Sagittula stellata E-37: one gene and its partner. The protein of the gene in region 2 binds, or shares a complex with, the protein of the main gene of each other region. Links are inferred from orthologs where the notes say so. Each region holds a gene or a part of one and is shown on either strand. Other genes may lie near its edges.

The links.
Region 1: the proteins of ccmE (region 2) and ccmB are in contact, whole or in part, in a solved structure (PDB 8CE8), measured with the Escherichia coli proteins. The link is inferred for Sagittula stellata E-37 from one-to-one orthologs.

The regions. Positions count from the first base shown.
Region 1 is NZ_CP155729.1:2,000,440-2,007,919, reverse strand. Bases 428-3,348 are described here. They hold ccmB (heme exporter protein CcmB), read right to left. Parts: upstream 2,256-3,348; coding sequence 1,599-2,255; downstream 428-1,598. Other genes in these bases: secF (protein translocase subunit SecF), read right to left, coding at 3,273-3,348; ABFK29_RS09485 (Mth938-like domain-containing protein), read right to left, coding at 2,905-3,258; ccmA (heme ABC exporter ATP-binding protein CcmA), read right to left, coding at 2,252-2,857; ABFK29_RS09500 (heme ABC transporter permease), read right to left, coding at 764-1,513; ccmD (heme exporter protein CcmD), read right to left, coding at 615-767. In the rest of the region: more of ABFK29_RS09510, read right to left, coding at 80-427; more of secF, read right to left, coding at 3,349-4,241; protein translocase subunit SecD, read right to left, coding at 4,255-5,922; preprotein translocase subunit YajC, read right to left, coding at 5,930-6,217; ABFK29_RS09465 (trypsin-like serine peptidase), read left to right, coding at 6,366-7,007; ABFK29_RS09460 (calcium-binding protein), read right to left, coding at 7,173-7,480. UniProt on the Escherichia coli protein: Required for the export of heme to the periplasm for the biogenesis of c-type cytochromes.
Region 2 is NZ_CP155729.1:2,862,096-2,878,014, forward strand. The notes cover bases 2,203-5,153. They hold ccmE (cytochrome c maturation protein CcmE), read right to left. Parts: upstream 3,928-5,153; coding sequence 3,478-3,927; downstream 2,203-3,477. Other genes in these bases: ABFK29_RS13560 (ATP-binding protein), read left to right, coding at 2,203-3,378; argC (N-acetyl-gamma-glutamyl-phosphate reductase), read right to left, coding at 4,150-5,153. Outside these bases: ABFK29_RS13550 (DMT family transporter), read left to right, coding at 1-448; eno (phosphopyruvate hydratase), read left to right, coding at 522-1,796; more of ABFK29_RS13560, read left to right, coding at 1,960-2,202; more of argC, read right to left, coding at 5,154-5,178; ABFK29_RS13575 (DUF3592 domain-containing protein), read left to right, coding at 5,500-6,243; ABFK29_RS13580 (BLUF domain-containing protein), read left to right, coding at 6,465-7,061; ABFK29_RS13585 (glutamate racemase), read right to left, coding at 7,084-7,896; ABFK29_RS13590 (lysophospholipid acyltransferase family protein), read right to left, coding at 7,921-8,811; ABFK29_RS13595 (FAD-dependent monooxygenase), read right to left, coding at 8,922-10,838; ABFK29_RS13600 (MarR family winged helix-turn-helix transcriptional regulator), read left to right, coding at 10,986-11,441; ABFK29_RS13605 (indolepyruvate ferredoxin oxidoreductase family protein), read right to left, coding at 11,446-14,865; ABFK29_RS13610 (LysR family transcriptional regulator), read left to right, coding at 15,032-15,919. UniProt on the Escherichia coli protein: Heme chaperone required for the biogenesis of c-type cytochromes. Transiently binds heme delivered by CcmC and transfers the heme to apo-cytochromes in a process facilitated by CcmF and CcmH.

The DNA of each region.
Region 1 (7,480 bases), 860 kb from region 2 along the record:
GCGCTGCCCTTCATCTTGGCAAAAAATACCTCCGCCGGAGGCATCCGACCTGCACGCGCGCACCTGCGCCGGGCAATTGTCAGTCGGCCAACGCCTTCTCCAGCTCCGGCACGAACCGCTGCTCGTAGTCCGATCCGACCAGAGGCCCCACGAACTTGAACAAGACCGTGCCGTCGCCGTCGACGATGAAGGTCTCCGGCGGTGCGGTCACCCCCCAGTCGATCGCCGTGCGGCCGTTCGGGTCGAAGGCGACCGCTTCGAACGGGCTGCCCTCGTCCTCCAGATAAGACACCGCATTCTTGGCCTGATCCTTGAAATTCACGCCAAGGATCGGCAAGCCATCAGCCTGCAGCGCCAGAAGCTGCGGATGCTCGGCGCGGCACGGCGGGCACCAGGAGGCCCAGAAGTTCACCAGCACGACCTCGCCCCGGGCCAGCATCTCCGGCGTGATACCCGGATGGCCCTCCAGCGCAACATCCGTCATTGCCGGGACCGGCTTGCCCTCGAAGACCGATTCCAGGCGGTGCGTTTCGTCGCTGTTCTTCAGCCCGAGGTAGGCCATCACCCCGAAGGCGGCGAAGATCACCGGCGGCAGGATCATCAGCGGCGACACCTTAGACATCCTTGCGGTCCTCCACCTGTTCCAGTTCGCGCTTCACGCGCCGCGACCGCCGGACGGACGCGACGATCAGCAGCGCCAGCAATGCAAGCGACACCCCGTAAGAGGCCAGCACCGGCCCCGCGAACTTACCCAGTTCCGGGATCATGCCACCCTCTCCCGCGCCATGAGCGCCCTTGTCCGCCGGGCCCGGATCTCTGTCTGGGTGCGCAGGAAGACCAGTGCGATGAACAGAAGGACGAACCCCGCCATGCAGACGAACAGCGGCACGGCATAGACGTTGGAGACGCGTTCTTCCGTGTCGCCGGCCAACGCACCTGCCCGCATGACCGACGCGCCCTGATGCAGGCCCTGGTTCCAGAAGTTGACTGCGTAGCGGCTGAGGATCGCAAAGACCGACCCCACGAGGCACAGGATCGACGTCAGGTCCGCCGCCGAGTCATCGTTCTCGATCGCTTCCCAAAGAGCCATGTACCCGAGATAGAAGAGGAACAGGATCAGGAAGGACGTCAGACGCGGATCCCACGCCCACCAAGTCCCCCACATCGGCTGCCCCCAGATCGCGCCGGTGGCCAGTGCGATCACCGTCATCACCGCCCCGACCGGCGCCGCCGCCCGGGCCGCCAGCGCGCTCACGTGGTGGCGGCGTACGATCCAGATCAGCGAGGCGACCAGCATCATGAGCCAGGCATTGATCGCGATCAGAGCGGCGGGAACGTGCAGGTAGATGATCTTGACCGTCGCTCCTTGGCGGTAGTCGTCGGGCGTCAGGAAGAAGCCCCAGAAGAGCCCGACCACCAACGCGATGACAGCCGCCGCCGACAGCCACGGCAACACCCGGTCCGTGGTCCGGATGAACTTGACCGGATTGGCATATTCCCAGATCGACGCCATGGCTCTCCCTACCTTCGCCCCCGAATTCCATACACCCCAAATATCGGCCCGAGGCAATATGTCCCCGGGCGCCCAGCCCCTTGCCTCACCTGAGGTTGATCCGCAGCACGGCGGCGCTGGCAAACGGCAATAGCGCGACGACACCGAAGCTGATCCCGGCCAGCATCGCCAGCGGCGTCGCCACCGGCAGGCCCTCGGCGCCGCGCCGCGCCACTTCTGCGCCGAAGATCAGCGTCGGCACGTACAGCGGCAGAACCAGCAGCGACATCAGCAGCCCGCCCCGCTTCAGCCCGACGGTCAGAGACGCGCCGAATGTCCCGATGACCGACAGCGCCGGCGTCCCCAGCGCGAGGCTGACAAAGACCCACAGATAGCCCCCGGCAGGCAGGCTCAGCAGCACGCCCAGCACGGGCGCAGCAACCACCAGCGGCAAGCCTGTGGTGATCCAGTGCGCCAGCGCTTTCACGCTGACGATGCCCTCCATCGGCAAGGGGGCCGTGGCCAGCAGGTCGAGCGATCCGTCCTCCCAGTCGAGCGCGAGGATGCGGTCCAGCGACAGGAGGCAGGCCAGAAGCGCGCCGATCCAAAGGACACCCGGCGCGATTTTCGACAGGAGGCCCGTCTCCGGCCCCACGCCAAAGGGCACCAGCACCGTGACGATCAGGAAAAACGCGAGGCCGAGGCCAAACCCCCCACCTGCCCGCACCGCCAGCCGCAGGTCCCTGACCAAAAGCGCAATCACAGGAAGGCCTCGTCTTCGGCGGCGACACGCGGCTTCGCCTTGAAGGGCGTCACGTCCAGAACGTCTGTTTTCAGCCCGAGGTCGATATGCGTGGCCATCAGTGCCGAGCCACCGCCCGCGAGGTGCGCGCGCACCGCATCGGCAAACAGCGCGACGGAGGCGGCGTCCAGCGACACCGTCGGCTCGTCCAGCACCCAGACCGGCCGCCCCGTCACCATCAACCGCGCCAGCCCAAGACGGCGTTTTTGCCCGGCGCTCAGACTGCCAGCCAGCCGGTCCCGCAAGGGGATCAGGTCGAAAGCGTTGATCGCGCGGGAAATGTCTTCGGTGCCAAAAACTTGCGCCCAGAACCTCAGGTTCTCGGTGACCGTCAACATGGACTTCAGACCGTCGGAATGGGCGGCGTAAGCGATGCGTTCACCGGCGCCCGCGATCTCCCCCTCCAGCGGCGGCTGCAAACCGGCGATGGTGCGTAGCAACGTCGTCTTGCCGGAGCCGTTCGGGCCGCGCAGGACGAGCGCCTTGCCGGGGCCGACCTCGAAGGTCAGCCCTTCGAGCACCGGTACGCCGCCACGTGCGACCCCCAGCCCGGATACCCGCAACGCCGTCACCGAAGGCCCTGAATTATCATGAGAAAGCGCCCTCCGCCTCAGACCGGCAGCACCGCCAGCGCGACGCGGCGCCCTTCGCTGATCAGCACGTTGTAGGTCCGGCAGGCCGAAGGTGAACTCATCACCTCGACCCCCAGCCCCTCGGCCTCCAACCGTTCGCGCAGCTCTTTCGGCAGGAAGGAGATCTCCGCCCCGGTGCCGACGAGGATCACATCCACCAGATCGACGAAGCTCAGCAGGCTGCCGTCATCCTCGAAACCGCCCCAACCGGCCTTTCCCTTGTCCCACAGCAGCAGCGCACCTTCATGCACCTCGCCGCCGACACGGAAGAAGCCCGGTCCATAACCGTCCACGGGCCGGGCGTCGGTATAGATGATCTCGTTCAGGCGCATATGGCCTCCGTCGTTCAGGCGTCGATGTCACCGAACTGCGTGCCCGGCGTGTCCGCGGGTTTCGACCAGTCGCGCTTCACCCCGAGCCGCAGCAGGAAGGCCGAGGCGACGAAGATCGACGAATAGGTGCCGACGATCACGCCCCACGTCATGGCGAAGACGAAGCCACGGATCACGTCGCCGCCCAGCACCAGAAGCGCGATCAGCGCCAGAAGCGTGGTCAGCGAGGTCATGATCGTACGGCTCATGGTCTCGTTGATGGACATGTTCAGGACCTCCTTGAGGTCCTTGGACTTGTACTTGATCAGGTTCTCGCGCACCCGGTCGAAAACCACGACCGTGTCGTTCAGCGAATAGCCGACGATGGTCAGCAACGCCGCGATGATCGCCAGGTCGAAGCGGATCTGCAATTCGCTGAAAATACCGATGGTCAGTGCCACGTCGTGGATCAGTGCGATCACCGCCCCCAGCGCGAATTGCCACTCGAACCTCAGCCAGATGTAGACCAGCACCGCCGCAATCGCGAGGCCCACCGCCAGAACGGCGGTTTGGATAAGCTCTTGCGAAACCTTCGGACCCACCGATTCAACCGAGGTAAAACGGATGTCCGGGGCGACCTCCTTCAGGGCGGCCTCGGCCGAATCGATGACCTCGGTGCTGACCGCTTCCTCGCCGTCCTGCGCGCCGATGCGCACCATCGCGACGTTCTGGTCGTCCCGGAAGTTCGGGTCGAACACCTCCGAGATCACAATGTCGCCCAGTCCGAGCGACGCGAGCGCATCACGGTAGGCGCCTACGTCGACCGGCTCCGCGCTTTCGGTCCGGATCGTCGTGCCGCCGCGGAAATCGATACCGTAGTTCAGCCCCTGGATGAAAAAGCTTGCCAGCGCGATGACCACCATCAACCCCGAGATGCCGAGCCACAGCTTGGATCTCGAGAAGAAGTCCCAGTTCAGATCGTCCTTGACCAGTCTCAGTCGCATGTAAGGCTCTCTCTCAAACTTCGATGGTCTTGGGGCGGCGGCGTTCGAACCACGTCACGATCAACAGCCGCGTCACGAAGATCGCGGTGAAGACCGAGGTAATGATCCCGAAGCCCAGCGTGACCGCGAAGCCCCGTACCGGGCCGGAGCCCATGACGTAGAGGATCACGGCGGTGATGAAGGTTGTGATGTTGGCGTCGACGATGGCGCTCAGCGCCTTTTCATAGCCCAGTTCGATCGCCCGCGCCGGACCGCGTGCCGTCTTCAGCTCTTCGCGTATGCGCTCGAAGATCAGCACGTTGGCGTCCACCGCCATGCCGACCGTCAGTACGATCCCGGCGATCCCGGGAAGCGTCAGCGTCGCCCCGATCAGGCTCAGCAGGCCGAACATCAGCGCGACGTTCAGGATCAGCGCGATATTGGCAAAGACGCCGAACAGCCCGTAGCTGGCCACCATGAAGCCCAGCACCGCGACAAAGGCCACACCGGTCGCCAGCTTGCCGGCCTCGATGCTGTCCTGCCCCAGTTCCGGCCCGATGGTCCGTTCCTCCAGGAACTCCAGTCCTGCCGGCAGAGCGCCCGCGCGCAGCAGCACGGCAAGGTTGGTCGATTCCTCGACCGTGAAGTTGCCCGTGATGATACCCGCGCCGCCGCCGATGTGGCTCTGGATCACGGGGGCGGAAATCACCTCGTCGTCCAGCACGATGGCGAAGGGCGAGCCGATGTTCGCGGCCGTGTAGTCGCCGAACTTGCGCGCCCCCGACGGGTTGAAGTTGAAGCTCACCGCCGGGCGCCCGTTCTGGTCGAAGGTCGGCTGCGCGTTCGTCAGCTCCTCGCCGGTCACGACCGGGGTCTGTTCCAACACGTAATAAAGGCCCTTCTCGTCCAGTGACGGAAGCAGCTCGTTCCCCGGTCCGGGCGCGTCGTTTTCGTTGGTGGTCCGGCCGACGACGGGCTGGAAAGTCAATTGCGCCGTGGTGCCGATGATCGCCTTCAGCTCTGCGGCCGAGCCGATGCCCGGCACCTGGATCAGGATGCGGTCCGCGCCCTGCCGCTGGATCGTCGGTTCGCGGGTGCCGACCTCGTCGATGCGGCGCCGGATGATTTCGAGCGATTGCTGCAGCGTGCGGTCGTCGGTCGCCTGCTTCTCTGCCTCCGACAGCGTCACGACAAGTTCGTCGCCCTCACCGCGCACCAAGATATCCGACGCGCCCGCGCCGGTCAGCGTGACCACCGGCTGCGCCAGCCCGCGCACCACCTCGATGGCGCGCTGCATGCCTTCGGGTTTCGAAAGCCTGACCCGCAGTTCGCCGCGGTCGACGGCTTCGGAATTCCAGCGGATCGTGCCCACCGTGTCGCGCTCGTCGCGCAGCAGGTCCCGCACTTCCGGCCAGAGCGACTCCATCCGGGCCTTGTAGACGTCCGCGGTCTGCACCCGCGCCAGCAGGTGCGCACCGCCGCGCAGATCGAGCCCGAGGTTCACCAGCCCGGACGGCAGGAAAGACGGCCACTCGGCCTCTGCCGCGCGGTTCTCCGACGTATCGTCACCTGCCTCGATGGCCTTGACCGCGTCGTTGTGGATCTCGACCCGTCCATAGAACAGGTTCGGCAAGGCAAGAAGCAGACCCACCACGACGGTGAGCCAGATCAGCCAACGCTTCCAGGCATCGATCTGCAGCATGTGGGTCTCAGGCCTCTGCGGGTTCGGTCTTGGATTTCACCGCCGCGATGGTGGACCGCATGATCCGCACCTTCACGCCATCGGCGATTTCCACTTCGAGCTCGGCATCGTCCTTCACCTTGACGACCTTGGCGATGATCCCGCCCTGGGTGACGATGATGTCGTTGCGGCGGACCGCCTCGATCATCGCCTTGTGCTCCTTCACCTTCTTCTGCTGCGGACGGATGAGGAGGAAATACATGATCGCGAAGATCAAACCCATCATCACGAAAGAGGAAAGGGCGTTCTGGTCCATTGGATGCTCCCTGCTGGATCTCTGTGTCGGATCGGCGGGGCATCCCCCGCGAAATTGGGCGTTACCTATGCGGACCTGCGCCCGGATGCAAGGTGCGCGGCAGGCTGGCAGATGGTCGCGCAGGCCCGTCACGCGCTATGCTGCGGCCATGTTACGGGTTTTGCTCCTGACTGTCGCCGCCGCCCTGCCACCTGCCACGGCCCTTGCCGAGAATGCGGTCGGTCGCCTGAACCTTGCCGGCTACCGTCACCGCGAGATGTGTACCGCGACGCTCGTGGCCCCCGATGTTGCGCTGACCGCCGCCCATTGCGTCACAACGCCCACCGACGGATATCTCAAGCGGGTCGGGGACATGACCTTCGTCGCGGGCTGGGACGGAAAGCACCACACGGGTGCCGCGCGAATCAAGGCCGTGACCGTGCATCCGAAAGCCTACAGCGAAGGCCGCTTCGACATCGCGCATGACATCGCGCTGGTGACGCTCGATTTGGCGCTGGACCCAAGCCCGCTGCCCGTGGGGCTTGGCGTGCCACCGGGGCCGCTGACCCTGATGGGATACCGCCGTTCGGCACCGCACCAGCTCACGATCACGCCATTGTGTTACGGTGAGGAGAAAGGCCCGCTCTGGCGCATCCGTTGCCGGGTGGAGCCGGGCCAGTCCGGCGGGCCGGTCTTACTCGGCGAAGGGCGCAGCCGACGGCTCGTCGCCGTCATCGCCGCAGTGGTCGAGGAAGAGGCCATCGTCGTTCCGGTGGACGCCTGGCTTCTCGGTCAGCTTGCACGACGCTGACCGCGCCGGGAGGGCGGTGTTCGCTGTGGGCGGGACGCCAGTTGGCCGGGGCCGTCAGGGCAACCGGTGGGGTTGCCGCTCACCCTGCGCAAGCTCTGCCCAAAGGAAAACCGGCCGGGCACCCGTGGCCCAGCCGGTTTCTGTCCTTTGGCTCATCCGTCTGCCTCAGACGCGACTGACCACGCGCACATGCCCGTTCAGGTCCCGTGCAAGCGCATCGGCAAAGACCGCCGCGTCGTGGCCGTTGACCGACAGGACCGCGCCCTCGTCGCTGTCGCGCAGGTCCGCCACCGGTGCGCTGCCGTCCGCCGGGATCAGGGACGGGTGATAAAGCAGCAGTTCCACCTGCTCGCCCCGCTGCCAGTCGCGGATCATCACCGGCTGATCCTCCGGCTCGTCGATGAGGTTGGAGAAGAAGTCCGTCCCCGCCCCGCCGATCATCGTGTCGCCGTCGTCGCCCACCAGCCAGTCGT
Region 2 (15,919 bases):
GGGCCTTTCGGGTCGCGACCTCGTCACCCGTTTGTCGCCGCCCCACATCCCGGCGCTGGCGATTTCCACATGGGGGTTCGCCGTGACCATCCCTGCCGGCATCCTTCTTTGGAGCTTTGCGGAACGGTCGTCGGACTATTCCGCACTGACCTTGTGGTTCATTCTGGGGACCATTTTCGTCACCACGCTGGGCTATCTTGCCATCACGACGGCGATGCGCATGGCACCGGCCTCCATCGTCGCCCCATTCCGCTACACGCGCCTGCTGTTCACCCCGGCGCTCGGCATTCTGATCTTTGGCGACCGTCCCGATATGATGACATACGTCGGCGCCGGGATCATCTTCGCCGCGGGACTGTATACCTTCCTCCGGGAACGTGCGCTGGCCCGTACAGTCGCACCCGCAGCGCAGGCGTTAGCGCAACCCTCGCGCCGGAAGGCGTGTTAGCGATAACGCCACCGTTTACTTTCACTCGCGGCCTGATAAACCTCCGGACAGACGCCCAGCTCCGGAGACAGCCATGAGCACCATCATCGACATCCACGCCCGCGAAATCCTCGACAGCCGCGGCAACCCGACCGTCGAGGTCGACGTCCTCCTCGAAGACGGCACCATGGGCCGGGCCGCCGTGCCCTCCGGCGCATCGACCGGCGTGCACGAAGCCGTCGAAAAGCGCGACGGCGACAAGTCGCGCTACATGGGCAAGGGCGTCCGGGATGCCGTGGCAAGTGTTAACGGCGAGATTGCCGAGAACATCGTCGGCTTCGACGCGACCGAACAGGTGGCCATCGACCTCACGATGATCGAACTCGACGGCACCGACAACAAGGGCCGCCTGGGCGCCAACGCGATCCTCGGCGTGTCGCTGGCCTGTGCCAAGGCCGCAGCCGACTTTGCCGGCCAGCCGCTGTTCCGCTACGTGGGCGGCACATCCGCCCGCACCCTGCCTGTCCCGATGATGAACATCATCAACGGCGGCGAACACGCGGACAACCCGATCGACATTCAGGAGTTCATGATCATGCCGGTCGCGGCGGAGAACATCGCCGAGGCGGTGCGCATGGGCTCCGAGGTCTTCCACACCCTGAAGAAGGAGCTTTCGGCAGCGGGCATGTCGACCGGTCTGGGCGACGAAGGCGGGTTCGCACCGGAACTGAAGGGAACGCGCGACGCGCTCGACTTCATCCTGAAGTCCATCGAGAAGGCAGGCTACAAGCCTGGCGAAGACATCTACCTCGCGCTCGACGCCGCCTCGACCGAGTACTTCAAGGACGGCAAGTACGAGATGAAGGGCGAAGGCCTGTCGCTGTCGCCAGAAGACAACGTGAAGTACCTTGAGGCGCTGGTGAACGACTACCCGATCATCTCGATCGAGGACGGTTGCGCCGAGGACGACTGGGATGGCTGGAAGATGCTGACGGACGTTCTGGGCAACCGTTGTCAGCTTGTGGGCGACGACCTGTTCGTCACCAACCCCAAGCGCCTTTCGATGGGCATCGAGAAGGGCTGCGCCAACTCCATGCTGGTGAAGGTCAACCAGATCGGTACTCTGACCGAAACGCTCCAGGCGGTCGAGATGGCGCACCGCGCGCGCATGACCAACGTCATGTCGCACCGCTCCGGCGAAACCGAGGATGCCACCATCGCCGACCTTGCCGTCGCCACGAACTGCGGCCAGATCAAGACCGGCAGCCTGGCGCGGTCCGACCGGCTGGCGAAATACAACCAGCTCATCCGGATCGAGGAAATGCTGGAAGACACCGCGATTTACGCCGGTCGCTCCATCCTGAGATGACACCAGCGGGCTGGCGCAACTGACACGTGCCAGCCCTATACGGATGAGACCACGCCTCCGGGCAATACGGCCCCGACGTCCATAGAGCGATCGTGTCCATCCCCCTATCATCGAACCCGATTTCCGGCCGCCGCCGGTGATCGGGAAGCGCAGGGTGAACGTTATGTCTTCCGCGGCATACAAGGAACGACTGGAGGAAATCCGCCGTGCTGAGCACCGGTCGCGGTCCGACACCCTGCTGCGCATCCTGCTCGTCGGCATCGGCGCCACTGCGTACTACATCGCCCGGCCAGACCACCTCGTCATCTTCTGGTTCCTTGCTCACACCGGTTCCGAACTGACGATCATGGCGCTGCTTGCGCGGCGACACATGCGCACGCCGGTCTTCGATATCGCGATTGTCCTGGCGGCCTATGCCGCCTCCGGCCTGATCTTCCTCTCGCTCCCGATCTGGATTCTCGCCTCTTCACCCGGCACGGGCATGGACTTCGCCGCCGCAGCAACCCTGACAGGCTACACCATCTATCTGCTGCACAGGCGCCAGCGGGATTTCGCGATCATCGCGGTCGATGTATGCCTTCTGCTCACCATATTCGGGGCCGCAGCCGCCATCGTCCTGCCCATGACCCGCAGCTGGCAGGAGGGTGCGCTTGTCATCGTGGCCGACGCCGCCCTGACGACCTATGTGATCGTCTCGTTATTGACCGATGCGCGTCGACAGACGCAATTTCGCGAGGCGCAACAGAAATACGCGAATGCCCAGAAGGCCCGCGCACTGAACCAGTTCGTCGGTGGCGTGGCGCACGACTTCAACAATCAGCTCACCGTGATCCTCGGCCACCTCGAATTGTTCGAACTCCTCGACACGCCCGAGGATCGCATGGCCGCACTCGACCTCAGCCGAAAGGCGGCACGCAGGGCGGCTCTGACGGTCCAGCAATTGCTCGCGGCCTCGGGCCGCACCAGGCTCACCCCCATGGCCCTGTCCGTTGGCGGTTTCCTCGACCGGCTTGAGGACCTGCTAAGCGACCTTCTCGATCCGGGCATGCAGATCACGCTGGCGCCGCCCGCCGAGCCGCTGACCGCCTATGTCGACGCAGACATGCTGGAAACCTGCCTCGTGCAACTGTGCCTCAACGCGCAGGATGCCTTGCTGGGAAAGGGCGATATCCGGATCTGGGTGGAGACCCAGGACACGCTGCCGGACCCTGCGCAAAAGACCGAATGCCCGCCTCCCTACACGGTGTTCTTCGTCGAGGACAACGGCCCCGGCGTCCCGCGTGAGGCGCTCGCCATGCTGACGGAGCCGTTCTACACCACCAAGGCCAAAAGCGAGGCGTCCGGCCTCGGACTGTCCGCCGTGTCCGGTTTCGCGCGCCAATCGGGTGGGCTGATACAGATCAACCGCGCACCGCTGGGCGGGCTGCGCGTCGCACTCGTCCTCCCCGCCAGTCCGTGGAGCCCGCCGCCCTCGGGCACGGCGGTCCGAAAGGACAAGCCGCAAGCCTCAACGATCCAAGACGAGCATACCACCCCGGGGTCCGGGCCCCCTATCCGCAAGCCGCTGGCAAAAGTGCACTGACAACACTGTCGAGCGCCGGTCCGAACGAGGCCGCCCAATCCATCGACAGCCCCTGGCTGGCCGGACAGCTCCGCGGTTCACTGCACAACGTGCGTGAGATCAGCTCTCCGGCTCCTGGTAGACCCCTTGCGCCTTCAGCGCGTCCACAACTTCCTTGGGCATGTAGGTCTCGTCGTGTTTGGCAAGGATTTCAGAGGCTTCGAAGGTGCCGTTGACGTAACGCCCGGTGCCCACCATGCCTTGGTTCTCATCGAAGAGATCGGGCAGCACGCCGGTGAAGACGACCGGCACCGTCGCGCCGCCATCCGTCACCCGGAACCGGATCGTCTCGCCGACACCCCGTTCCAGCGACCCATCCTCAACCAGCCCGCCGATCCGGAAGACCTCGTTCGGGGACGGCGGCTCCTCCATCACCTGGCTTGGAGACCGGAAAAAATTGATACCGTCCTTCATCGCGTAACCGATCAGTCCGGTCGAGACGATCAGCGCGACCACAGCCAGTGCTACAACCTGGATCCGCCGTTTCTTCTTCAGCGACTTCAGCGCCATGTCTGTCCTCCCAAAGATCGGTGCATCGCTATATATGCGATTCCCCGCAGCGCGGGGAGGCCTGTGGCGATTTGCCCGTCCCGATCGCCCCCAGATACGGCCGCCGGCCCTTCATCTTGGCCCAAATACCCCGGGGTTCGGGGCAGCGCCCCGACGTGGGTCCGGGGGCCTGCCCCCGGCAGAAAGAGCGCGCGCAGGCGCGCTCAATCCGGAAAACCCCGCCTACGGAAAGCAGGGCGCCAGCATGAGGCCTGCGGTTTCCTCGACACCCAACATCAGGTTGGCGTTCTGAAGGGCCTGCCCGGACGACCCCTTGCACAGGTTGTCGAGCGCCGCGACCACGATGGTCCGTCCCGGCAGCCGGTCCGCCACCACGCCTATGTGGACGAAGTTCGATCCCCGGACGTGGTGCGTGGAAGGCGTCTCGCCAAAGGGCAGCACCTCCACGAACGGCTCGTTGGCGTAAGCGGCTTCAAGCGCCATGTTGATCGCCTCCGCCTCGCCCTTCACGTAGCCGGTGGCAAGGATGCCGCGGTTGAACGGCCCGAGGTGCGGTGTGAACTGGATCTTCACCTCGCGCCCGGCAAGCTTGGAAAACTCCTGGTCGAATTCGCCGAGATGCCGGTGGGTGCTGCCGACCGCATAGGCGTTCGTCCCTTCCGAGAGTTCCGCGTGCAGCAGGTTCTCTTTCAAAGACCTACCCGCGCCGGATACGCCGCACTGCAGATCGAGGATGATGTCGTCAAGGTCGATCACACCGGCGGTGATCAGCGGCCGCAGGATGTACTGACCGGTCGCCGCGTTGCACCCGGTGCCCGCCACCAGCCGCGCTCCGGCGATCTCGTCGCGGTAGAACTCGGTCAGACCGTAGACCGCTTCTTTCTGCATGTCGACGGCGGCATGATCGTTGCCGTACCATGTCTTGTAGGCGGCCGGATCCCGCAGACGGAAGTCGGCCGACAGGTCGACGATCTTCAAGCTCTTGGGCAGTTTCGAGATAACCTCCTGGCTTGTCTTGTGCGGCAGAGCGCAGAAACACAGGTCAATCTCGGAAAAGTCGATCTGCTCCCACGTCACCAGCGTCGGCAGGTCGAGTTGGCGCAGGTGCGGAAAGACCTGTGCCATGCTCTGGCCGGCCTTGGAATTGGCGGCCAGCGCCTTGATCTCGAACGACGGGTGGGTGGCAATCAGCCGGATGAGTTCCGCGCCGGTGTATCCGGACGCGCCGATGATGGCGATGGACTGGGTCATGAGACACCTTTCATGAAAACGAAGGATGGGCTGCAGGTGCCGCGCCCCGGCGCGGCATGAACGTCATCGTCGCAAATCGTTGCGGGTCCCGATCATGCAGTATCTCCTTTGGGATTTGCATTACCGCCAAAATGCCTCTCTCGCAACTGCCTAGCGCGCACGGCCCATGCGAGATCCGTAAAAGCACGGCCGCGCATTCCCGGAGCCATCCCGACCCTGCCGCGTGCCCCACCACCGCTCGGCCACGGCACCAAGAAAAAAACACCGCAGACCAGTGACCTACGCTTGATCCGGGCCCAAGCTCGCGGCACTCTCTGCGCCATGCCAGCCGAACCGTCACTTTCCAGACCGGTCTCCTTCTCCCGCCTCTTTCACCGGATGGGCGGCTGGATTGCCTATATTCCGCTGGTCGTGACGCTGATCCTGACATTGGTCAGCCACTTCACGCTCCGGACGGCTGAGCGTTTCGATGCCGAAGGGATAGAGACAGTGGGCACCGTGCTTGGCCGCGACATCCGTGTGTCCCACGACAGCGACGGCGACGAAACGCGGTCCTACTTCGTGAAGGTCCGGTTCACACCGGACGGCAGCGCACCACTCACGGTCGAACAGAACACTGACGCGGCAACCCATGACCGGAGTGCCATCGGCACCCCGGTAACCCTGTGGTATCTCGCGTCGGAGCCGGACACGATCGAGTTGTCGCGCGGCGAGACCCGGACCGCATCGGCCGTGACGCAGGGCATCGCACTGGTCTTTGGGACAATCTTTCTTGCTGCGCTTTGGGTTCCCGCCCGTCGCGCCATCGCCGCCCTGCGCGCCCGCCGCTACGGCGCGCGTGAAAGGGCCGTGGTGACCGAGCATCTGCGCACCCACATCACCGTGAACTCCCGCCGTCTCTACCGCCTGGCCTGGCGCGATGAACGTGGCCGGGAAGGCAAGAGCCTGCCCTACCGCCGGGACATTCTCCGCGCCTTTCCCGAAGGCAGCCGGATCTCCATCTACCAGGGCCTGACGAAAGCATGGTGGGAAGGAGACGTCGGCCCGAGGGATCCCCGGACCTGAGCCGCCGAACCGCCAGGAACCTTGGGTCGGGACAGACGATACATCGCGATCAAGCGGCCCGTTAAGATTTGACTGAAATACTCACGGACAAGGCGTCCTTCGCAGGATGGCTATGTCCTCTGCTTCGAAGCCGCCCGCATCGCGGGCATCGCCCCGGACAGCGGCATGACCTCCTCCGGCGTCGGACAGCCGTAAGGCACAGTGCAGAAAGGAGGGGGAAGATGAACGCATTTACAGGCATCGTACGGCCCGTCCGCGCTGCCACGGGTCAGGGCTACTGCGGGATGGCGGTCGTCGATTTCGACCACCTGTCCGGCAGCACCGCTTCCGCATCGCCCGGGAAAGGGGTGAACTCGGCGTCTCTGGTCCGGGCGATCTGCATCAGCCATACACGCACACGGCTGAGCGACAGCGCGCTGGACCACCTGATGGTCGAGACTGCGAAGTCCAATCTCGCCAGACGCCTGAGCGGACTGCTGTTATACAAGTCGCGCAACTTCTTCGAAGTGCTGGAAGGGCCTCGGGACATCCTCGATCCCACCCTGCACCGGATTTATCGGGACCCGCGGCACTACAAGATGAAGGTCATGCACTATGGACCGGCCAAGTTGCGGCGCTTCGACGGCTGGTCCATGGGGTTCCGGCGGCTCGACGGCACGATATCGAACCTGCCCTGCTATTTCAGCCTGACGCGCCGCGCGCTCGAAGCGCGTTTTCCGCGCGGCGCCACGAAGGAGATCATGTTCTACCTTCGCGGCTATCTGAACCTGAGGTTTCCGCCCCCGCCGACTGCCGGGCCGCCGTTATCCGACGCATGAACCGCGATCAGGGTGCCCCAGGTCAGACCTTTTCGAAGGTGATCTGGCGCTTCATGAACTGGGTTGCATGGCGCGAGACACGCGCCGGATCGCCCGTCGTCAGGAACCGGCTGGTCGTGCCACGGCCCAACATGTCCGGATGCCGATCGAGGTAGTCGGCCAGAGAATCCGGCACCAGGGTCGCCTGGCTGTAAACATGCACGTCCGGACCCAGTGCATCCTGAAATATGTCCTGCATAAGCGGGTAATGCGTACAGCCCAGGATGGCCGCCTCGGGTGTCGGCATCTTGCGCTTCAGGGCGTCCACGTGGCTGCGAACCAGCGCCTCGGCGAGGATCATGTCGCCTTCCTCGATCGCGTCGACCAGACCGCCGCAGGCCTGTGCCTCCACGTCGACACCGATTGCCCGGAAAGCCAGTTCGCGCTGGAACGCGCGGCTGCGCACGGTTGCGGGCGTGGCAAAAAGGGCGACGTGCTGGATGCCCACCTCGCGCGGAGGAGAGTTGTCGCCCCACTGGCGCGCGGTCAGCGCTTCGATCAGCGGCACGAAGACCCCCAAAACGCGCTTGTCGCGCGGGACCCAGGATTCCTGCATCCGGCGGAGCGCCGCCGCGCTGGCGGTGTTGCAGGCAAGAACGACCAGATCACAGCCTTCGTCCCACAACCGGGATACGGCCTGCGTGGTCAGATCGTAGATGTCGTTGGCGTCGCGCACACCGTAGGGCGCGTGGGCGCTGTCGGCAAAATAGACGAACGGAACGTCCGGCAGCCGTTTCACAACCCGATCCAATACGGTCAGGCCACCAAGGCCCGAATCGAATACACCTACCGCCATGTCCTGCCCCGTGTGCCTGTCACTTCACTGCCGCCGCATCTTGTGCTTTTGCTCGAATTCGAATCCGTATTCGAGGGATTTCAGCGGTGTCGGCGACAACTGATAGGTGCTTTGCCGCAGGAAATCCATCATCGCGCGCGCGTCTCTGGCACGCAGGGCAATCTCGTGCGCGGGGATTGGCTGACCGATGGCGACTCGCACGGGCGTGTCCACCCGTTTCCGGAATTCCTTGATCAGCAGCCCCATGCGCAGGGTCGTGTGCAGGTGCGAGGCAAGCTGGAACAGGCGCGATGTATGCCCGTCGAAGTAAATCGGTACGACCGTCGCGCCGGACTTGGCAATCATCTTTGCGGTGAAGGTACGCCAGCCCGGGTCCATCGGTTGTCCGAACGGGCGTTCCGCCGTGGCCACCGTGCCACCCGGGAAGATACCGATGCAGCCCCCGCTGTCGAGGTAACGCAGACACTCCCGCCGGGTGTCGAGGTTCATTTGCACGGATTCCCTGGTCTCGTCGAAGGAGATCGGCAGCACGACGCGGTTCAGTTCCGCCGCCTTGCGGAAAACCCCGTTGGCGAGGATGCGGAAGTCGCCCCGCGCCACCGACAATATGTGCCCCAGCATGAGACCATCGAGGATCCCGTACGGATGGTTGGCGGTGACCACGAGCGGCCCGTGCTTGGGGAGGTTGTCGAGCGATCCGCCGATGACCTCCAGCCCGAGGCCATAGCGCGTCACCATGACCTCCCAGAAGTCGCGGCCCTGCCCCACCTCCGTTTCGTAGCCGGCAGCCCGGCGGATCAGCCCAAGACGCCCGGTGGCGTTCTCCATAAGGCGGATCATCGCGCGGCCGCTCCGGGTCCTGGCCGAGTAGGAATAGGAAATGTCGCGCGTCACGTCTCTGCAGCTGGCGGGCATGGCTCCTCCCCGTGCTCCCGATGCCGCAGCCTTTACTGCGGTTCGCGCGTTCTGGCCAGAAAATGTAACGCCCTTTTGGCGCTTTGATGACGCTGCCCCGGCGCGCGCGCCTACCTTTGCGGCAACAGGACTCCGTCGAAGAAGGCCGCCAGCTCTGCCGTAGCGTCCAGCGGCAGGACATGGGCGATGTACTGGTCGGGCCGAACGACGACCATGCAGCCCTTTTCCCGATCGATGCCGCGCAAGTCGTAGATGTCGCCCATCCCCTTGTGATCGAGGCAGAAAACCTTCTCATTATCCTGCAGTCCCAACGGCCCTTTGATCGGCTTCAAGAGCGGCGGCATGTCCTCCATCGCCACAGCTTCGAAGGTTTGCCGGAACACGGCGCGCAGGTCGATGATCGCATCCGGATCTTCATCCGGCCGCGTGTATCGCACCACAGGCGAGGCTGGATCCGACTCCAGCCACTCCGCCAGCCGATGGATCGCGGAGCCGGGTGCAGAAGTGTCCGCTTGCCCACCGAAGGCATAGATGCGCCAGCGTCCATCCGCCTCCGCGACATGGCCGAGTTGCATCTGCATCGCGTCGGCCACACGCACCACCGGCGCGGAATGAAACCGGCGCCCGATCTCTTGTCCGATGGCGAGGTGTTGGTGGCTCTGTTTCGCGGTCAGGCGCGACGCGTCGTATTTCACCGCAAGGCCGCCTGTGAACATCAGGTTCTCGATGAACTGCTTCTGGAAACGCGGCATGCCCGACCCGTCGAGTTCCGATTGGCCCGGCGGGGCGGACATGATCCGCGCCCACTGGTGGTCGGTGTCGATCAGGCGCTTCGCCTCGACCCAGCGTTCGGCGGAATAGGTCCGCAGCAGGCTGGCGTCGGCACGGCCCGTCAGAACGTGCGCCATCTTCCAGCCGAGGTTGAAGGTATCCTGCATCGACACATTCATCCCCTGCCCGGCTTTGGGACTATGCGTGTGGCAGGCGTCCCCGGCGGTGAACACACGGGGATTGCGTGCGTCGTCCTGGCCCACGTCGTCGAACCGGTCGGTCAGACGGTGCCCGATCTCGTAGATCGACCACCAGACCACCTGTTTCACGTCGATGGTATAGGGCGCCATGATGCGGTTCGCGGCGGCAATCATGTCATCGGCCGAGAACTTGCGACTGGACACACGCTCATCCGGGTTCAGCTTGTCCAGTTCGACGTACATGCGAAACAGGTAGCCGCCTTCGCGCGGCAGGATCAGGATGTTGCCCTCGGACTGAGAGGCGACGAGGCATTTCTGCCGGACATCGGGGAAGTCGGTGTTGGCGAGGATATCCATCACCCCCCAGGCCTGATGCGCCGCGTCGCCGTGCAACTGCCCGCCAATCGCCTTGCGCACATTGGACCGCGCGCCGTCGCAGCCGACCACGTAGTTGGCGCGGATCGTCACCGTCTCGCCGGGATTGACGCCGGTGTTCTCAAGCGTGACCGTGACCGGATGGTCCTCGGTCGCGGGATCGACGACGACATTCACGACCGACCAGCCATAGTCCGGTTCCAGCCGTGACGGCGCATTGCGCATCACGTCGAGAAAAAGCTCGTGGATGCGCGCCTGGTTGATTAGCGTGTGCGGCATCTCGGAGCTGTCCTCCGGCACGTCCTGCACCCGGCCGATCCGGCGGATGTGCGCAGGGTTCGCGGGGTCCGGCGACCAGAAGGCCGTCTGGTTTACCCAGTGGCTTTCGCGCTTCACTTTCTCGCCGAAACCGAAGGCCTGGAACATCTCCATCGTGCGGGTGTTGACGCCATCCGCCTGCCCTTTTTCGATCGGCCCCGGTTTGCGCTCGACGATCATCACGTCGATTTCCGGAAACCGCGAAAGCTGCGCCGCAAGGCAAAGGCCCGCTGGACCGCAGCCAGCGATCAGTACGTCGACCTCGCTGGGCAGCGGCGCATGTGGCCCACGGTCCCGCCGATTGGGCGCGGCGTTGCGGATGTCCGGATCTCCGCCGCGAAAACCGTCGAGGTAAAATTGCATGGGGGCTCCTCCTCGTGTCGCGCACCGTGCCGGCGCGAATTGATATCTACACATATCATTTTTCGGCAGAAAGGTAAGTATACAAATCAAATTCAATAACATATTGTGATTAATGACTTTAGTTACAGCCGAAGAAGGAACCGCCAGATGAAAGTGCACGCCATGCCAGGCCACCTGATTCGGCGGCTGAACCAGATTTCAACGCAGGTGTTTTCACGGCACATGGCGGATGCCGGGTACGATCTGACACCCGTACAGTTTGCCGCCCTCGATGCGATCATCGACCGGCCCGGCATCGACCAGGCGAGTGTCGCGGCGGCTATCGCCTATGATCGCGCGACCATAGGCGGCGTGATCGACAGGCTGGAACAGAAAGGACTTGTCCGGCGCGAGGTCAGCCGCCACGACCGTCGCGCCCGCGAGGTGCGACCGACCGATGACGGCAGAACTCTGTTCGAGGCGAGCCTGCCCGTCGTGACGGCGCTGCAGGACGAGATGCTCCACAGGCTGACGGAGGCAGAGCGCGAGACCTTCATTGTGCTCGCCCGCAAGGCCATAGGCCCGGTCGGTGAGCCCCCCGCCACGCCGGCACGCAGGACGTAGGCGCTTACTCTGCCGCTTGCGAGACCGGTGCGCCACCGGCTTTCAGCACCGCCAGCAATTCCTCACGGCGCTTCGCGGCCTTCGCCTCGTTCGCGATCTTGACGGGGCCGAACCCGCGGATCTGCAACGGCAGTTCCGCCAGCGCGACCAACGGGTCCATGATCTCGGGCCGGGCCTTCGGCAGCCATTCCTTCATGTCGGCCTCATATTGTGCGATCAGCGCCCGCTCCATCCGGCGTTCTTCCGACCGTCCGAAGACGTCCCAGACCGTGCCGCGCAGCCCCTTCATGCGGGCCAGCACACCGAAGACCTTCAGCATCTTCTCGCCGTAGGGTTTCTTTTCCGGGCGCCCGTCCGGCCCTTCCTTTGCCACCAGCGGCGGGGACAGGTGGAACGTCATCTCGAAGACGCCGCCGAACTGCTGGCGCGCCTTGTCGCGGGTTTCGAGGTGCAGGCGAGCGACCTCATATTCGTCCTTGTAGGCCAGAACCTTGTGATATCCTTTCGCGACCACTTCCTTCAGCCGCGGGTCGGCAATGTCCTTCAGGCGCGCGCGGTATTTGTCGGCAAGCGCCTCGTCCTGGTATTTCGTCAGGTGATCGGCGCGGAAAGCGATCTGCTCGTCCAGCGACTTCGGCTTGTCGACCACGACCGGTCGCAGAAGGCGTGCGGCCTCTTCCGCGTGCAGGATGGCCCAGCGTCCAATCTCGAAAGCACGCAGGTTGCGCTGGACGGCGGCCCCGTTCAGCTCGACCGCGGCGGCGATGGCGTCATGCGACAGCGGCACCAACCCCATCTGCCAGGCAGCCCCAAGGATCATCATGTTCGAGAAGATCGAGTCGCCCAGCGTGGCCTTGGCAAGATCGCTGGCATCGAACATCGCGAGCCTGTCCTTGATCCGGGCCTCCAGCGCCAGCTTGAGCGCGTCAACCGGCAGGGCGAGCTCGGTGTTCCGGGTAAAGTCGCCAGTGATGAACTCGTGGCTGTTGACGACACCGCCGGTGCGCCCGGTCTTTGTAAGCCCCAACGTCTTGGCCCCGGCACTGACCACCAGATCTCCGCCGATCAGGGCATCCGCCTCGCCGGTCGCGACCCGGACGGCCGAGATATCGTCGGGTTTTTCGGCAATGCGCAGATGGATGTGGACGGCACCGCCCTTCTGGGCGAGGCCCGCCATTTCCATCATCGCCGCGCCCTTGCCATCGATCTGTGCCGCCTGCGCGAGAACCGCACCGATGGTCACGACACCTGTGCCACCGACACCGGTGACGACCACGTTGAACGTGCCGTCGATCTTCGGCAGGTCCGGCAAAGGCATGTCCGGGAGGTCGAGCTTCGCGACCTCAGCCTTCTTCACTTCCGCGCCTTCCAATGTCACGAAAGATGGGCAGAATCCCTTCAGGCAGGAGAAATCCTTGTTGCAGGCGGATTGGTCGATGGCCCGCTTGCGGCCCAGTTCCGTCTCTTCCGGCACGATGGCCACGCAATTCGACTGCACGCCGCAATCCCCGCAGCCTTCGCAGACATCGGTGTTGATAAAAACCCGCTTGTCCGGATCGGGGAACTGGCCGCGCTTGCGGCGGCGGCGCTTTTCGGCGGCGCAGGTCTGGATGTAGAGGAGCACCGACACGCCTTCGTGCTTCGCTAGCCCCTTCTGCACCTCCGACAACTCGGCGCGTTCGTGCATCGTGACGCCGGACGGAAACGCGCCGAAGGCCACATCCTCCTTTTCGTCGTAGACCACGGCAACGCGTTCGACCCCCATGGCGCGCACCTCGTCCGCGATGCGCTGGGGGGTGAGGCCGCCCTCGTTCTTCTGGCCGCCGGTCATGGCAACCGCATCGTTGAACAGGATCTTGTAGGTGATGTTGACGCCCGAGGCCAAAGCCGCGCGGATCGCCTGAACACCGGAGTGGTTGTAGGTACCGTCGCCAAGGTTCTGGAACACATGTCCGGTCTTCGAAAAGGGCGCCTCGCCGATCCAGTTGGCCCCCTCTGCCCCCATGTGGGTGAAACCGAGCGTCGAACGGTCCATCCACTGCACCATGTAGTGACAGCCGATCCCCGCATAGGCGCGCGACCCTTCCGGCACCTTGGTGGACGAGTTGTGCGGACAGCCCGCGCAGAAGTACGGGACCCGCGCGGCAATGTCGGGCGTGTTGTCGGCGCGTGTCGCCTCCTCGATCCTGGCAAGACCGGCGCGCACGGCATCTGTGCCGCGTCCCTCCTCGATCAGAATCTCGCCCAGCTTTCGGCCGATCCACATCGGGTCCAGCGCCCCGCGCGTTGGAAACAGCTCGTCCCGGTGCATGCTGCCCGCACCGCCCTTGTACCAGCCATAGACCCGCCGGCCACGTCTGTCGTCGAAGATCGCCTCTTTGACCTGCACCTCGATCAGCTTGCGCTTTTCCTCGACGATCACGATCAGATCGAGGCCCTCGGCCCAGTCGTGGAACCCCTGCATGTCCAGCGGAAAGACCTGGCCAACCTTGTAGGTGGTGATACCGAGCCGCTCGGCCTCCGCCGCGTCGATGCCCAGAAGGGTCAGCGCATGCACGAGGTCGAGCCAGTTCTTGCCCGCCGAGACGAAACCGATCTTCGCCCCCGGCTTGCCCCAGACCCGCTTGTCCATACCGTTCGCGCGCGAGAACGCTTCGGCCGCAAAGCGCTTGTGGTCGATCATGCGCGTTTCCTGCGCATGAGGCGTGTCACCGAGGCGGATGTTCAGCCCACCTTCGGGCATCGGGAAGTCGGGCGTCACAAGGGACACGCGGTCGGGACGGCCATCCACGACCGCCGTCGCCTCCACCGTGTCCTTCATCGTCTTGAGACCGACCCACAAACCGGAAAACCGGCTGAGCGCGTAGCCATAAAGTCCGAAGTCGAGGATTTCCTGTACGCCCGCAGGCGAAACGACCGGCATATAGGCATCCACCAGCGCCCATTCGCTCTGATGCAGGACAGTGGAGGACTCCCCTGTGTGATCGTCACCCATGGCCATCAGGACACCGCCATGTTTCGAGGCCCCCGCCATGTTGGCATGGCGCATCGCGTCGCCGGACCTGTCCACACCCGGCCCCTTGCCGTACCAGAGCCCGAAAACTCCGTCGAAGCGCCCCTCGCCTCGCAGTTCGGCCTGCTGGGACCCCCAAAGTGCCGTCGCCGCGAGATCCTCGTTCAGTCCTTCTTCGAAGCGTATATCGTTTTCACGCAACAGTTTTTCGGCGCGGCGCATCTGCAGGTCGACGGCACCGAGTGGCGAGCCGCGATATCCCGTGACGTAGCCTGCGGTGTTCAGCCCGGCTTGCCTGTCCCGTGCCTTTTGCGTCAGCATGAGACGGACAAGGGCTTGCGTGCCGTTCAGAAGAACGCTTTCGCGGGACAGGTCGAAACGGTCGTTCAGGGTGATCTGGTGCTTGCTCATCCGGCGCCTCCCAACGCTGAAGTTATCAGCATTGTAGCGCAAAATTAGGTAAATGCTACTGACCTTAGTGGGTTTAATTTCCACAAATGCCGAGCCTTAAGTCAACTTCTTATTCATTTAACAGATTCCGTCCACTATGTGTGCGCCAACAGCGGAAAGTGTCGGTATGGATTGGGACAAGCTCAGAATATTTCACGCAGTGGCAGATGCGGGCAGCCTCACACACGCAGGGGATGCGCTTCATCTGTCGCAATCGGCGGTGTCGCGGCAGGTCCGCGCGCTGGAAGAGGCGTTGAATACGACCCTCTTCCATCGCCATGCGCGCGGGCTGATTCTCACCGAACAGGGTGAACTCCTGTTCGACGCCACCTCATCGATGGTCAAACGCATCGACAGCGCGACCGCGCGCATCCGCGACAGCGAAGAAGAAGTCTTCGGCGAGCTGAAGGTCACGACCACGCATGGGTTCGGCGCACTCTGGCTCGCGCCTCGTCTGACGAAGCTGTACGAGAAATACCCCGACCTGAAGATCGACCTGATGCTGGAAGAGCGTGTGCTCGACCTGCCGATGCGCGAGGCCGACGTCGCCATCCGCATGAAAGAGCCAAGCCAAGCCGATTTGATCCGCAAGCGTCTTATGTCGATCCGCATGCGCATGTATGCCTCGCCGGATTATCTGGCCGAACACGGCGAACCTACGCGGCTCGAAGAGATGGTCACGCACCGCCTGATCTGCCAAAAGCCCGGCGCGCCGCAGGTGCTGGCCGGTGAACAGCTTGTGCAGTCGCTGCTGGCCAATGACGTCCAGACGACGCTGACCGTGAACAACTACTTCGGCGTGCTGCAGGCGACGATCTCGAATCTCGGGATTGGCGTGCTGCCCGATTACATCATCGAGGATTTCCCGACGATGGTCCGGGTGTTGCCAGATATCGAAAGCGTCGAGGTGCCCGTTTTCCTAGCGTATCCTGAAGAACTCAGACAATCCAAGCGTGTGTCCGCGTTCCGTGACTTCGTGCAGGATGAAATCATCGCGCATCGCCGCCAGCGAAAG